DNA from 2 places in the Clostridium pasteurianum DSM 525 genome. Region 1 is predicted to be linked to the other one. Evidence: riboswitches for the same ligand, from Rfam matches in the RefSeq annotation. Region 1 holds a riboswitch; the other holds the start of a gene.

Region 1 (7,702 bases):
TACATAATTGATTATATTGCTAAAAATTTAAAAGTACAAGTTTTTATATGTTTAAACTTGTAAATTATCCACATTGAGAATAAACTGTTATTCACAATGTGGATAGTTTATTTATTACTGAAATTTTAAAATGAGACAGACTCTTTTGCCACAATATACTATTTTCTTCATTATTTATTATGCCATTTTTAATATTGAATATTTTTTATGATTCTTTAATAGAGCTTTTCATATATATCAGTTACACATCTCTCTGATAATTCTGTATAGTTATTAGCCATTAATCTTCCCTGTTCTGTCATAACTATGTTTGTAAAATCTGCTATTTCGCACTTCTTCATTCCATATTCACGAAGTGACTTTTTCTGTATAATATGATTAAGCAATTCTTCTAACTTCTCATATACCGTATCTGTAGAGCATTCTAAAAGATTACTTAATATTTTATTTAGTTCTTCTATTTTGCCTACTGGTTGTAGCTTTTGATACATATAGTATACACCAGTAAAAATAGCATAGTTTGCCTCTCCATGGGGTACATGGTAAGTTGAACCCAAAGGATAACTCATGGCATGTACAGCAGCACACCCTGCATTACCAAAGGCAATTCCAGCATAGGTACTGGCTATTAAAAAATCGGTAAGAATATCCTTTCTGGCCTCTGGACCATTCTTGGCAATAATTTGATATCCTTTTAATATAATATTTATTGCTTTTATAGAGTAAATCTCAGTCATCAAAGAAGCTTTTGGAGACATATAGGACTCTACTGCGTGGATAAGAGCATCGATAGAACTGGTTGCAAAAAAGGAAAATGGAAGATTATTTAGTAACTCCGGAATCAGTACGGCATAATCTGCATATAATTCATCTACTGCCAATCCCATCTTGGTATGTCTGGACTTTAACTCTAAAATTGAAATATTAGTCACTTCACTTCCAGTTCCACAAGTGGTAGGCACCAAAATTAACTTTTTAGTCTTTTTTATATCTATCTTTTTCTCAAACAAATCCACTACTGGCGTAATTGTTCTCAATGCAAATAGTTTAGCTACATCGAGAACTGAACCGCCTCCAATTGCAAATACTCTTCTATAGGTATAATCTTTCACATCTTCATATATCTTCTCCACCATCTCATCAGAGGGCTCTCCCTTTTGGTAATTTCCTCTAAAGATAACCAAGGCACCTTCCATTTGGTTTTCAAAATAATTATAATAGGTAGACTCACTGGTAATAACCAGATCTCCTCTTCCTATTGCAAAATCCTCACAAAAGCTTTTACTTTCTTCATATTGTCTTATAATAGGAACTACTTTAAATTCTTTCACGGCATCCTCCTTATGAGTTACATACATTTTACAATAGCGTCTTCTAATATTGCTAGTCCTGCTTCTAACTGCTCATCAGTAATTACTAGTGGTGCTAAAAATCGAATGACATTTCCATAGATACCTGCACTTTCTACCATTAATCCATTTTGAACACATTCTGCAACTACCGCACTTACCAGTGGCGCATTTGGAGTTTTGCTTTCTTGATCTGTTACAAATTCAAGTCCAACCATTCCACCCAGACCTCTTATATCTCCAATCACCTGATATTTTTCCATCCATTTGTGGTATGTATCCATTACTTTTTTTCCAATTTGCATGGATCTATTTTCCAAGTGATCTCTTTCCATAATTTCAATAGTTTTTAGTGCAGAGGCACAGGCCATGCATTACCACAAAACGTTCCACCAATTACTCCTGATGTAACCCCATCCATTATCTCTGCTCTTGCAGTAATTGCACTTAGAGGAAGTCCTGCAGCTATTGATTTAGCAGTGGCTAGAATATCTGGTGCTGCACCCGCCTCTGCCCAATATTCAGATGCAAACATCTTACCAGTACGACAAAAACCTGTTTGTACCTCATCTGCAATTAATAAAATCCCATATTTATCACAGATTTGACGCACTGCTTTCACCCATTCAATAGGAGCTGGAATAAATCCGCCTTCTCCTTGCAGTGGCTCTACTACAATGGCTGCTACATTATCCGCTGGAGAACACTCTTCAAATATTTTCTCTAAACGTTCCACATAATACGCAATAGCATCTTCATCATTCATGCCCTTTGGTTTTCTATAAAGATAAGGGAATTCAGCACGATATACACCATCTGGGAAAGGCCCCATGCCAATTACATAAGCTTTTTTAGACGTCATAGCCATAGTCAACATAGTTCTTCCATGAAAAGCTCCTGAAAAAACTATAATATTATTTCTTTTTGTGTAAGATTTTGCAACTTTAACTGCATTCTCATCAGCTTCTGCACCACTGTTTGCAAAATAGGTTTTCTTCTTTTCTCCTTTTACAGGAACAATTTCGTTCATTTTCTTTGCCAATTCCACATATCCTTCGTGGGTTACCACATTGGCCATTCCATGAAAATATTTCTCAGATTGAACCTTTACTGCTTCAATAATTTCTGGATGACTAAAACCAATATTCAGCACACCTACACCGCCAATCCAATCTAGAAAATGGTTTCCATCTACATCTTCTATCATGGCGTCTTCTCCCCGTTTAATAACGACAGGATATAAGCATTTAATAGCATTCGGAATGTTTTCTTTTCTTTCTCTTATCACTACGTGTGCTTTTGGTCCTGGTACTGTTTCTGTAATAATTCTTGGTAACTCTGTTCTTAGCATAAAAATTCCCCCTCACTCTTATAACAAAAAAAGTATAAACTTCATTATTCTGTATAATTATCACTTGATTAAATATATTCTAACACAGTAAAATACAATATCAACGGTCATACAGCCTACTATTATAGTGATTTTTTGTGCTGGATAAACTAATTTTATTATGATAGAATACAAGCATCAGGAGGAAATAAGCTATGATTAATCTACAAACTGTTTATGAAGATACTAAGTATGCCTTTCATTTGAAATTACTTGCAGGTAACAAAGGTCTTTCCAACATTATGAATTGGGTTTATCTACTTGAGGATATTAATAATTTTTCTTTTTTAAAGGAAAGCGAGTTAATTATAACCACTGGATTAGGATATAGTGGTGAACAATGGCTAATCCAATTTATAAAATCTTTGATAGGTCATCATTCTTGCGGATTAATAATTAATAACGGCAAGTATATACATTCAATTCCTAATTCAGTAATTGACCTTTGTAACAAAGAATCTTTTCCTCTATTTACTATGCCCTGGGATGTACATATTGCTGAGTTAACCAGAGACTATTGTACACGTATCTTTCATAATGAAACTATTAAACAAAGTTTGAAAGATGCCTTTACGTATATATTAACTAAACCTGAGGACACTTATACTTACGAGCATACTTTAAAAGCTCATAATTTTCAATTAGATAGCAACTATTGCTGCATATTAATAAATGTTGCTAAACAATTACAAAACAACTATGCATTTTTACAACACATTGAGATTCTCTGTCGTAACAACATCAATCATTTAACCTATAATTATACTTTGTTTTATTACAAGAAAAGAATGATGCTAATCCTCCAGGATTCACCTAAAAATGATATTGTAGAACTTATGAAATCCCTGCATATTAAACTGATTAAGCAGTCTAGCAACTGCCAGCCCTATATTGGCATTGGCAGTATTGTGAAAGGGGTTAGGAACCTTACCAAGAGCTATCAGCAAGCTTATGCTGCCCTAATGGTTTCTATGAAAGGAGAGCATCCCATTCGACTATTCGATAATATTGGCATATATAAAATTCTGCTTTCTATAAAAGATATGAACATTTTAGAAGAGTACTATAAAGATATTCTATCACCAATTATTGTCTATGATCAGGCACATAAATCTGACTATTTGACCACTTTACGCTTATATATTAAGTATAATGCCAGCGTTCAAAAAGTTGCTGATGAGACCTTTTCACATAGAAATACTATCAATTATCGCATTCGAAAAATAAAGGAATTACTTCATAGTGATTTATCTACCTTGGAAGAACGTTTTCCATACCAAATGGCTTTTTATATTTTGGATATATGGGATGACAATCTTGTAATTCAATAATTTTATTTTCAAATAAATGCATTTGCTAAAAATTTAAAAATACAAATTTTTATATGCTTAAACTTGTAAACTACCCCCATTGCTGTCCAATAAAAGTTCCAAAGGGTACACCAACTATATTAGCCACTGGATATTTTTGATAAAACTTCACCTCTCTTCCTTAAGTCTAATCAATAAATTTCATATAATTAAAATTTATTTCTTTATTTTTAATTATATGAAATTTATACGTTATGTAAATAGATATTTAACATAAATATTTAGATTTCATCCAACATTTTACATGGATAAATTATTAATAAATATTTGCTTATTACTACTTTTTAGTGTACAATGTTACTTGTAATAATAATATACGAATGTTAGAGATAGAGGCGCGATGCTTAAGAGTACCTTTGTGGAGATAAGCACTATGAAACAATGTGAAAGGAATCATCGCCGAAGTTATATAGTTAATGCTTTGAGACTATATTGCTGGTTGTGCATATAATATATGTATAACTGTCACAATTTTGTGGAGAGCTATCCTGAGCAACTTTTATTCTTATGTAATTTGTGTGAATAGAAAAGCCTTGGGGTTAGCCTTGGCTTTTATTTTTTAATAACATTCATTCTGGAGGGATTTTATAATGAACAAAAAATTAAAAGTAGGTTTACTTGGAGGTACTGGTCTTGTTGGACAAAGGTTTGTAACTCTTCTTAATAATCATCCTTACTTTGAAGTTGCAGCTGTTGCAGCAAGCAAACGTTCTGCTGGCAAAAAATATTATGACACTGTAAAAGACAGATGGAAGCTTAGTATACCTATGCCCGATTATATTAAAGATATAGTTGTAAAAGATATTTATGAAATAGATGAAATTGCTAAAGAAGTAGACTTTGTGTTCTGTGCAGTAGATATGCCTAAAGATGAAATAAGAAAAATAGAAGAAACTTATGCAAAACACGAAATACCTGTAGTATCAAACAATTCTGCTCATAGATTTACTGAAGATGTTCCTGTTGTTATCCCTGAAGTAAACCCAGATCATCTTAAAATAATCGATAAACAAAAAGAAAGACTTGGAACAAAAAAAGGTTTTATCACTGCTAAGCCAAATTGTTCAATACAAAGTTATGTACCTGCACTAAGTGCACTTTTAGAATATAAACCAACAAAAATACTTGTATGTACTTATCAGGCCATATCAGGAAGCGGAAAAACTTTTAAAGAATTTCCTGAAATACTTGATAATGTTATCCCTTATATTCCTGGCGAAGAAGATAAGAGCGAAAAAGAACCTCTAAAAGTATGGGGTCATATTGAAGACAATAAAATAGTTTGTGCTAACAATCCAACAATAACTTCTCAGTGTTTAAGAGTACCTGTAGCTGATGGTCATATGGCTGCTGTATTTGTTTCCTTTGAAAAGAAACCTTCAAAAGAGGTTATGCTTGAACACTTTAAGAACTTTAAAGGAAAACCTCAAACTTTAGAGCTTCCAACTGCTCCTGAAAACTTCTTAACTTATTTTGAAGATGATTTCAGACCACAACCAAAGCTTGACAGAGAATTAGAAAAGGGAATGGGAGTAACTATAGGAAGGCTTAGAGAAGATACTGTATTCGACTATAAATTTGTATGTCTATCTCACAACGCACTACGTGGTGCAGCAGGTGGAGCACTTCTAACTGCTGAACTTTTATATAGAGAAGGTTATTTATACTAAGTAATATTACTTTACTAAAAAATAAATGATTGTTATTTAAAAATTGAAGGTTGTAATATAGATGAAACCTCATTTATATTACAACCTTCGACTATTATTTTCAACAGCCTTTAAATAGTCTCTATACACTTCATTAGTTACATGAGGAACTCCTCAAAGAAAGTATGAACAACCTTATCAATTCCTTTAAAAATAAATATTCCTTCATCTGAGTCGCTTCATAAGATTTATTTTGTCACAGCATAAATATAAGTTTTGCCCTTAACACTATTACCTTTTTGAAAAAAATACACTCTAAAAATAAATTTATCACCTTTTCCATTGTATATTATATCTGCTAAGCCTGGTGTCATATCCGTCGTTTCCCCTGGAGAAATATTTTCAATAGCTTTTAGCTTCCCATCCTTTATAGTACCTAAAAAATACATACGCCCATTACCTGTTTTTGTATTCTCATTAGGATACTCATAGTAAATCAGCCCCAATTTATAATTATATCTAACAGCAAAATATCCAGAGTCCTGTTTCTCCTGAAATAGCTTGTAATAAGTATTTTTAGTTGTATCAAGTCTTATTATGCTATTAATTGAACTTCCTGTTCCGGTACTCCTGCTGTTATTAAAATAAATATATTTCCCGTCCTCTGATATTTCAGCATCCTGAAAACCAAGTCCCATTAATTCAATGACTTTATTAAATTTATCTGGTTCTCCTAATGAAAATTCATAGACATCAGTTTTCTCTTCAGTATTTGCTTTTATCCCCTCATATATACTAGTGTAGAAGGTATTTTTTATTTTGTCATAAATTACAGTTTCAAAGTTACCGAGAAAATAGTCTCCCTCATCTGTCATGTGATTAACAAGATTACTTGTAGATAATTTAATTACTTTTCCACTATCAATATCTAATACTTTTAAACCACTAAGTGAATTTAAGTATACATATTTATTACTACCTGCTACAAAATCTGCCGCAAATCCCATATTAAAATCAGAAGAATACTCCACCTTAAAAAGGGTTGTATCTCCTTCTTTTTTTGGATAACTACTTGAAATACCTGTTGACCTGCCAGCTTTGTCAGTGGTTCTCTCTATACTATAATGAGAATACTTTTCTTCAATTTCACTTTTTACTTCTGATAAACCATATATAATCTTTGAAGTACCACTGCTAGTATCATAAATCCATAATTTAAAATCTCTTATAAATAATAGTTTTTTATTGGGATTCTTACCCAAAAAATATTTACCTATAATGTAAGCGTCATTTAATTCATCAATTTTTGTTACTTGTGAAGTCTTTATATTAACATTATATATATTATAATTATTACTAAAATTACCTGCAGAATTAATGGCAATGAAATTCTCATCATCTTTCCAGTAAAGAGGATCATATTCTGAGTTATCCATGGGCAATTCTTTGATTTTGTCCAATTTTATTGTGCTCTTTTCCTGAACTGTGACATCCTTTTTCACATCATTACTTAAAATAACTTTTTTATGATCATAACAAGCAGTCATTCCAAATATAAATACAAAAATTAGTAAAAATAGCAAAACTTTTTTCTTCCAATACAACTTCATAAAATACTCCCTCCAGTTTAAACATTCACAAATAAACAGCTAAAATGCTTCTTATATTTTTCATAAACTATTTATCTTAACATGTCTTAATTTAACTTAATGATAGTTTCCATCCTTCATTAAGTTGTTTCCAAAGTGTTTCCGGAGGAAGGAATTTTTACTATTACTCTAATTACTTCACCATTTTCTATATGAATATATCCATTATGCTCCTTCACAATTTCGCTGCATATATAAAGGCCTAACCCCCTACTAGAACTTTCCTCTGTCTTTATTCCTCTTATAAAGGGTTCGAAAATATTGTTATAAACCTCCTGAGGGATCATTTCACCTT
Region 2 (7,702 bases), 1.2 Mb from region 1:
CTCCCATGAGGTTATAATAGACAGCATAAAGGGGGTTCACCTTGGGAATGTAATAATGAATCCTGTAGTGGCTTCAAGGGTTATTGAAAACACATCAAGGGAGAGGAATATATCTGCAGAGGATATAAAGAGTAAATTTTCTCTAACTTCAAGAGAAATAGATGTAATAAAGGGCATAAGTGAGGGACTGACAAATAAAGAAATTTCTAAAAAGCTTTTTGTAACAGAGGGAACTGTAAAAAATTATATTACAGAAATTTTATCAAAACTCAGTCTTAGGGATAGAACTCAAATTGCAATATTTGCTTTTAAAAATAACATTACGTCAAATAAATAACTAGTCAGTATTGTAGTCTACTTATTTTCATATGCCTAATATATATAAAAATCATGACTTAAGTCATGGTTTATTTTTTTAAATTTATGACTCAGCTCATTACTTGAAAGTTTATCCAGATTATATAATAAGCATAAGAGGTGATTGATGATGTCAATATTGGAACTTAAAAATGTAACTAAAAGATATGACGATAAATTAGTAGTAGATAATGTGAGTTTTTCTATAAGAGAAGGAGAGACTTTTGGGCTTTTAGGACCTAATGGTGCAGGAAAGTCTACAATTATTTCTATGATATGCGGTCTTGTAAAGGCAGACAAAGGCAATATATTTATAGATAGCCATTCTATTTCAAAGGATTCAATTGCAGCTAAAAAAAATATAGGTATAGTACCTCAGGATATAGCTCTTTATGAAAACTTAAATGCCATTGATAACCTAAAGTTCTGGGGGACGCTATATGGATTAAAGGGCAATCTTTTAAGAGAAAGGATTGAAGAGGCTCTTGAGATTACAGGATTAAAGGATAGAGCAAAAAGTAAGATAAAGAGCTACTCAGGAGGAATGAAAAGAAGAATCAACATGGCTGCTGCTTTTATGCACCATCCAAAGCTTCTTATAATGGATGAACCTACAGTGGGTATTGATCCTCAGTCAAGAAATCATATTCTGGAATTTACTAAAAGTCTTAATGAGGAATATGGTACTACAGTAATGTATACAAGTCATTATATGGAGGAAGTTGAAATGCTGTGCAGCAGCCTTGTTATACTGGATGAGGGAAAAGTTATAGCCAGTGGAACTCAGGAGGAAATAAAGAGAATGGTTTCAAATGAGGAGAACATTGAAATAAGCCTTACCAATTATACTAATGATATTGGATTAAAATTAGATAAGCTTCGAGCTGTAAGTGGAGTTAATTACAAAAATGGTGTTCTTTCAGTAGTTATGAAGATCTCTGAGAAGAATGGTATTCAGGACATTATTGATATATTAATCCATAATGATGCCAAGATACAAAATATAAATATAAAGGTTCCAAATCTGGAAACTGTATTTTTAAATCTTACTGGGAAAAATTTAAGGGATTAGGGGGATGAACATGAAAACTATAAGTATATTTATGAATTCATTGAAATTATTTTTAGTTAATATTAAGGTGTATATTTTTGTTTTCCTCATTGCCCCTTTTATATTCTCTTTTATGTATGGGAATATGTATAAAAAGATATTAGATCCAGATAGAACTATTGATAAATTTCAGGTTGCGTATATAGATATGGATAAAAGTCCTGAATCAAAACCCTTGGAGCAGATTCTAAGGGGAGATAAGCTCAGTAAAATTGTAAATTTAAATAATCTGTCCAGTTTAGATAATATAAATAGTGATTTGATTAAAGGAAACTATACAGCGGCTATAGTTATTCCAAAGGATTTCTCCAGCAATATTGGTAATAACAAAGAGGCTTCCATTCAGGTTTTGCAGTCACCTTCTGCTGGTGTAAAAGGTGAAATAGTATATGACATAGTAAAGGTATACTGCTCTTATTTAAATATGAATAGAAGTGTTTATAGTGTAATTATGAAAAATTTAAAGGATGAAGTCGCAACTGAGAAGATGTTTAAGGATATAACACCATTAATAGAAGCAAATTTAAGTAAAACTTATGTTACTTATACTTCTCTCCCAAAGGCTAAGCTTTTGAACTATAAACAGCAGTTTGCTCCCAATATGCTAATAATGTTCAGCTTATTTATTGCATTAACTCAGGCAATTACTGTATTAAAGGAAAGAGAAGAAGGCACTGTAAGCCGTATATATTCAACGGCTACCAGTAAGTTATCCTTCTATTTTGGAAAGCTTTTGGCGGTTTTTTCTATATCTTTAGTTCAAATGATCTGCTTTTTAGCAGTTTCAATTTTATTTATAGGAGTAAATTTTGGCAACTATTTAAATCTTATTCCTATAATGATAACTCATGCAGTTATCATATCAGCCATTACAGCTTTGCTTATGGTACTGTTTAGAAATGTAAATGTGCTATCTGTAGTGTTTAGTTTTCTGGCAGCTATAATGTCAATATTTTCAGGAAGCTTTTCTCCGGCAGACTATTATCCTGAATTCATGAGAAGAATATCTCATTTCACTGTTAATTATTGGATTAATAATCTTTATACCAGTAATATGCTGGGAGATAGTTTTGCTTATCTATTTCAAATAATTGCTGTAATGTTAGTTATATCGGCTATGGTTATTTTACTTGGTGCTGTAAAAATAAAACATGAATATTAGGAGGAAAGCACAATGCAGATTTTAAGATTGACCTTACTTAATTTAAAAAGAATGATAGCAAACAAAAATGTACTTTTTCTTACACTTTTAATGCCTATGGTGGTTATGTGCATAGTTACATTTTTTAATAGGGGAAGTGAAAATACTAGTAGTAGTGATAAAATTTATATTGATTTCGTGAATAAGGATAAAGGGAATCTTGGACAAGAACTCATAAAGGAATTTCAGTCTTCTGGGAATTTTAGTGTTTATACCACCAGTAAAGAAGAGGCAGAGTATAGGGTTTCCCATAATGTTACTTCTGAAGCAGTAATAATACCTGAAAAATTTTCTGAAAGTATTGAAAAGGGAGCTGATCCTAATATAAGTATTTTAAAGCTGAATATAGGAAACGTAACCTTAACTGCGGATAGTAAGATAAATTATTTTATAAATGAAAGAATTATTTCAAAAGAAATAGCATCAAGTTTAAAGGGAAAGACTACAGAAGCAAAGGATATCTCCATGGAAATTTCAAAGGAAACAGCTCTAAATAAAGTAACGACTTCCTCAAAAACAGTAGTAAAGGATAATAAAAATCCCCTGGGAAATCAAATTACCATTAATCTTTGTGTAAGTTTTATGATGTTTACGGTATTATTTATAGTCAATGAAATAATAGCAAGAAGAGATGATAAAACCTTAAAAAGAAGTTTTACTGCTCCTAATAGTAAATTTGCCATAATGGCTTCTTTTGTAGTAGCTTTTTTATTAATAGGATGGCTTCAGGTAATACTTATGGTTGGAAGTACTTCTCTATTGTTTAAGGTAAATTGGGGGAATTCTATCCTTTCATTATTTGTATTTTTTACAGCCCTTATACTTGTAGTACTTGGTCTTGGAGTACTGCTGTGCAGAATTGTAAAAACCGCCAGTAATGCATCTATGGTATGTCAGATGGTGGTTCAGATAAGTTGTATGGTAGGAGGTTCCTATATGCCTCTTGAGTATTTTCCTGACTTTTTAAAGCGTATAGCTTATTTTGTCCCTCAAAGCTGGGCAGTATCCGCCCTTACAGATGTAGTTATAGAGAATAAAGGTCTTATTTCAATTCTTCCTGATATAGGAATACTGCTTCTATTTGCAGCAGCCTTTTTTACTGCAGGAGTTTCTACTATAAGGGAGATAGCGGAGTAAATATCATTGGATACTGGCCATGAGTTTATTGAAAACTTTCCTAACTTTTAGAAGCTGCATCATTCCTCTCTATGTGTAGAAAAACAAGGCAAAATATCAGTAAAATTATACTGACCCATACTGCTTTAGCTTTTAAGTGAGAAGTTACAAATCCACCGAAAAAGGCTCCTATTATAAAGAATATTACAATTGTAAAATAACGAAAGGATTTTACTGATGCAGCAGGATCCTTTTTTGTAAAAGCAGTATGCAGTGCCAGTGAGGCAGAACGTAAGTTACCGGTGCACATGGTAGAGGCATAGGGGGAATCCACTAATTTTTTAAAGGTAGAATATTGCAGTGAAGCAACAAAAGAAATAGCAGTAGTTACTACCACATCTAAATTGCCATAGGGCATAAATCCTACAATAAAAAGCAGTATTATTTCAATAATTAAAATAGTGCGATAGTGGTTTTTTGTTAAAAAATTAGAAGAATTTTTATTAAGGGTTTCTGAAAACAGTACTCCTATTATAAATGCAAAAATAGGCAGGGATTTTATTAAAGCCAGTTTGTAATTTCTATTAACAGCTTCTACTGCAACTAAGACCAAATTACCTGTCTGAGCATTAGCGAAAATACCTCCTCGTCCAATATAGGTATATGCATCTAGAAAACCTCCAACTAGGGCAAGAAGTATTCCTAGAAAAAAGGATTCTGGTTTAATATGAGGCAAGTATGCCCTTATTTTTTGTTTTTTAACTGAATTTACTTGTTCACTAATCAATTTTAAATAGCTCCTTATGTAATGTATTTAGGTCATTTGAGTTTTATTGGGAAAACCTATAAAACATTATTTTTATTGGTATTAACAAGGGTGTTATATTTTACTTCATGTATATTATAATACCATCAATATTATATAATCAATAGTATAAAACTCTGTGAAATGAGTGAATATGATTTTTATTATGATATCCAACTTGAAATATAAATTTCTATGATATCTTGATTTTTCAGTAATATATGATATACTATTATTAAAAATTGAATTCTTACCTAGGGTAGAGGTGCTGTGATTATTAGTATGTGTCCATAGCTTGCAGGCGATGAAGGATGCAGAAAGGGGTTACAGCCGAAGGAAGTAAGTCTGGCAGGGCTACTTTCTGGGTTTGTATAAAATATATGCAAAACTGTCACTATTTATAGTGGAGAGCTACAAGGTTCACGTGCGTTAATATTGAATTTATAATACTAACAGCAAAGGTGTTCCTTTGCTGTTAGTTTTTGTGACTTTAAATTTGCCATGGTAAGAGGAAAGTAGGTATAATATGAAAATTGAGGGTGTTTTATTACCAATTATTACTCCATTCCAAAATGGACAAGTTGATTTTGAATCCTATAAAAATATGATAGAGCATTATTCAAATATGGATATAGCTGGATTTATACCTCTTGGAACTACAGGGGAAACTCCTACCCTATCCGAGTCTGAATATGAATCTGTGTTAGAAAAAACTGTAGAATACAATGAAAAAAAATTACCTATATACGTAGGCTTTGGTGGTAATAATACCGAAAAAATGGCAAAAGATATAAAAATGTTTGAAAAGTACCATATTAAAGGGATTTTATCTGTATGTCCATATTATAATAGACCAGATCAAAGGGGAATATATGAACATTTCAGGAGAATTTCACAATCCACTGATCTTGATATAGTACTTTACAATATACCTTACAGAACTGGCAGAAATATTGAAAATGATACAATCAGAAGACTGGCAGAATTTAAAAATGTAGTGGGTATAAAGGATGCCTGTGGGGATTTTAAACAGACTACTGATTTATTATTAAATCGTCCTGAAGATAGTGATTTTTCAATACTTACAGGGGAAGATGCCTTTTTCTACAGTACTTTGATGCTGGGAGGAGATGGTGGAATACTGGCATCAGCTCATATGGATACGGAGAAGTATATTGAAGTCTATAAAAGAGTTAGAGAAAATAATCACTTAAAAGCCTTTGAAATATGGAAAGAAGTGGCTAATATTATTCCACTTTTATTTGAAGAACCTAATCCAGCACCAATTAAATATTGTCTATACAAAGCTGGATTAATAAAATCTCAGGAAATAAGACTTCCATTAATGGAGATATCAGAAGTTCTAGCAGAAAAAATAGACAAGGTTATGCCAAAGAAACCTATTATGTATAAAATTCCATCTTAGGATAAAGTATTATAATAATCTGTTTTTTATTAAAAAGTAAACTGTACCTCGTAATCTACACAGACTTTTGTTGTGAATATATTACAGAGTACAGTTTATTCTTTTATTTACAGCACTCATTGTTTTGGTGATAGGTCAGATATAAAAGCCTTCATAGCTGCGGATATCCATTTATTTTTATGATATAGCAGTTGAGTTCTTATATTAAACTTATAATCAATCAAGTCTAATTTCACTAATTTTTTTCCCTGAAGTTCATTGTTTACAGACATGGCAGGTAAAAAAGTAATTCCAAGATTGCTCATAACGAAGGTTTTAATGGTTTCTATACTGCCTATTTCTAAGGACAATTTGGGCTGAATATTTTCTTTATAGAACATTGAAATAAATACATTTCTATAACTGCAGCCATTTTCTGTAAGGATCAATGGTTCTTTTGCAATATCTCTTATGCTTAGATTCTTTTTATTTGCCAACCTATTTAAGGGAGAAGCTAAAAGCAGCATATCTTCCTTACTGGACATATATGAATTTAGATCTGAATCTTCAATGGGCTCACCTAAAACCAGAGCCAAGTCAATTGTATTATTTTTAAGCATATTGTATAGATCCTGGCAAGTGCCTACTTTAATAATTATTTCTACTTCAGGATATTTTAAATGATAGTTTTTTAGTATCTTTGGAAGTTTTATTGTGCAAAGGGATTCAACCACACCAATCTTTAAAGTGCCTTCAGGTATATTTGTGTTACTTACTGCTTTTTTAGCTTCTTCAGTAAGATTTATAATTTTTTCAGCATATTCAAGAAAAGCAAGTCCGTTGGAAGTCAAATTCATGTTCTTACCAACTCTTTCAAAGAGCTTTACTCCAAGCTCCTGTTCAAGAAGCTGTATTTGAGTCGTAATAGTAGATTGGGCATATCCAAGTTCCTTTGCAGCTTTTATAAAACTCTTTACCTTTGTAATTTTATAGAAGGTTATTAGGTTTCTAAGTTCCATAGTTAATCTCCAAACTTCAATAAATTTGAACTATAAATTCTAATAATTCAATTATACTAATATATAATCTTATGTTAATATAAATATAAGATGAATTCAATAAATTATCAGTAAATTTTACATATAAATATGAATTTTATTTAGAAGGGCAGGTATTAGTTTTAAAATGGAGTTAAGTAAAAATAAATTAAAAAAGTCATTAGTTAGTGGTTTGGCAGGGACTTCGGCTATTTTTATTATTTCAATGGCGGGCATTATACTAAATAATCCTATATTAATTGCACCTTTTGGCGCAAGTGCTGTTTTATTATTTGGATTAAGGCACAGCCCTTTAGCCAAACCTAAAAATTTAATTGGAAGCCACATTATTAGTGCATTAACAGGACTACTTATGTTGTATTTTTTCGGGAATTCCTATTTGGTAATTTCTATTGCAGTGGGGATTACAATATTTTTAATGATTTTTCTGGATATACTTCATCCGCCAGCTGGAGCAAATCCCATATTAATAATTTCTACTGCTGCAAGTTGGAAATTTCTATATATAAATATACTTTTAGGCTTAACAATTTTAGTGGCAGCAACTTTTATTTATAATAAAGTACTAAATCCGCTGCAAAAGGTTAATGCAGAGAACTAAGCTTTTAGGGGATGAGCAAAATTTCTGCATTGCTTAGTTCTCTGCTCA

Evidence for each region. Region 1 has a riboswitch for lysine ahead of asd (aspartate-semialdehyde dehydrogenase). Riboswitches for the same ligand answer to the same signal wherever they lie in the genome.
Region 2: linked by a shared signal. The riboswitch ahead of dapA (4-hydroxy-tetrahydrodipicolinate synthase) and the one ahead of asd (aspartate-semialdehyde dehydrogenase) in region 1 are both predicted to bind lysine.

What each region holds. Positions count from the first base shown of each region.
Region 1 covers NZ_CP009268.1:4,156,080-4,163,781, forward strand. Annotated here, with positions in the region: gene CLPA_RS18990 (4-hydroxybutyrate dehydrogenase) at 216-1,331, opposite strand; partial or broken gene CLPA_RS18995 (aspartate aminotransferase family protein) at 1,349-2,700, opposite strand; gene CLPA_RS19000 (PucR family transcriptional regulator) at 2,895-4,070, shown strand; lysine riboswitch at 4,432-4,603, shown strand; gene asd (aspartate-semialdehyde dehydrogenase) at 4,700-5,779, shown strand; gene CLPA_RS19010 (hypothetical protein) at 6,007-7,368, opposite strand; gene CLPA_RS19015 (sensor histidine kinase) at 7,488-7,702, opposite strand, start outside.
Region 2 covers NZ_CP009268.1:961,352-969,053, forward strand. Annotated here, with positions in the region: gene CLPA_RS04255 (response regulator transcription factor) at 1-337, shown strand, start outside; gene CLPA_RS04260 (ABC transporter ATP-binding protein) at 488-1,429, shown strand; gene CLPA_RS04265 (ABC transporter permease) at 1,440-2,630, shown strand; gene CLPA_RS20035 (ABC transporter permease) at 2,643-3,806, shown strand; gene CLPA_RS04275 (YoaK family protein) at 3,847-4,572, opposite strand; lysine riboswitch at 4,843-5,012, shown strand; gene dapA (4-hydroxy-tetrahydrodipicolinate synthase) at 5,117-6,016, shown strand; gene CLPA_RS04285 (LysR family transcriptional regulator) at 6,133-7,014, opposite strand; gene CLPA_RS04290 (HPP family protein) at 7,181-7,654, shown strand.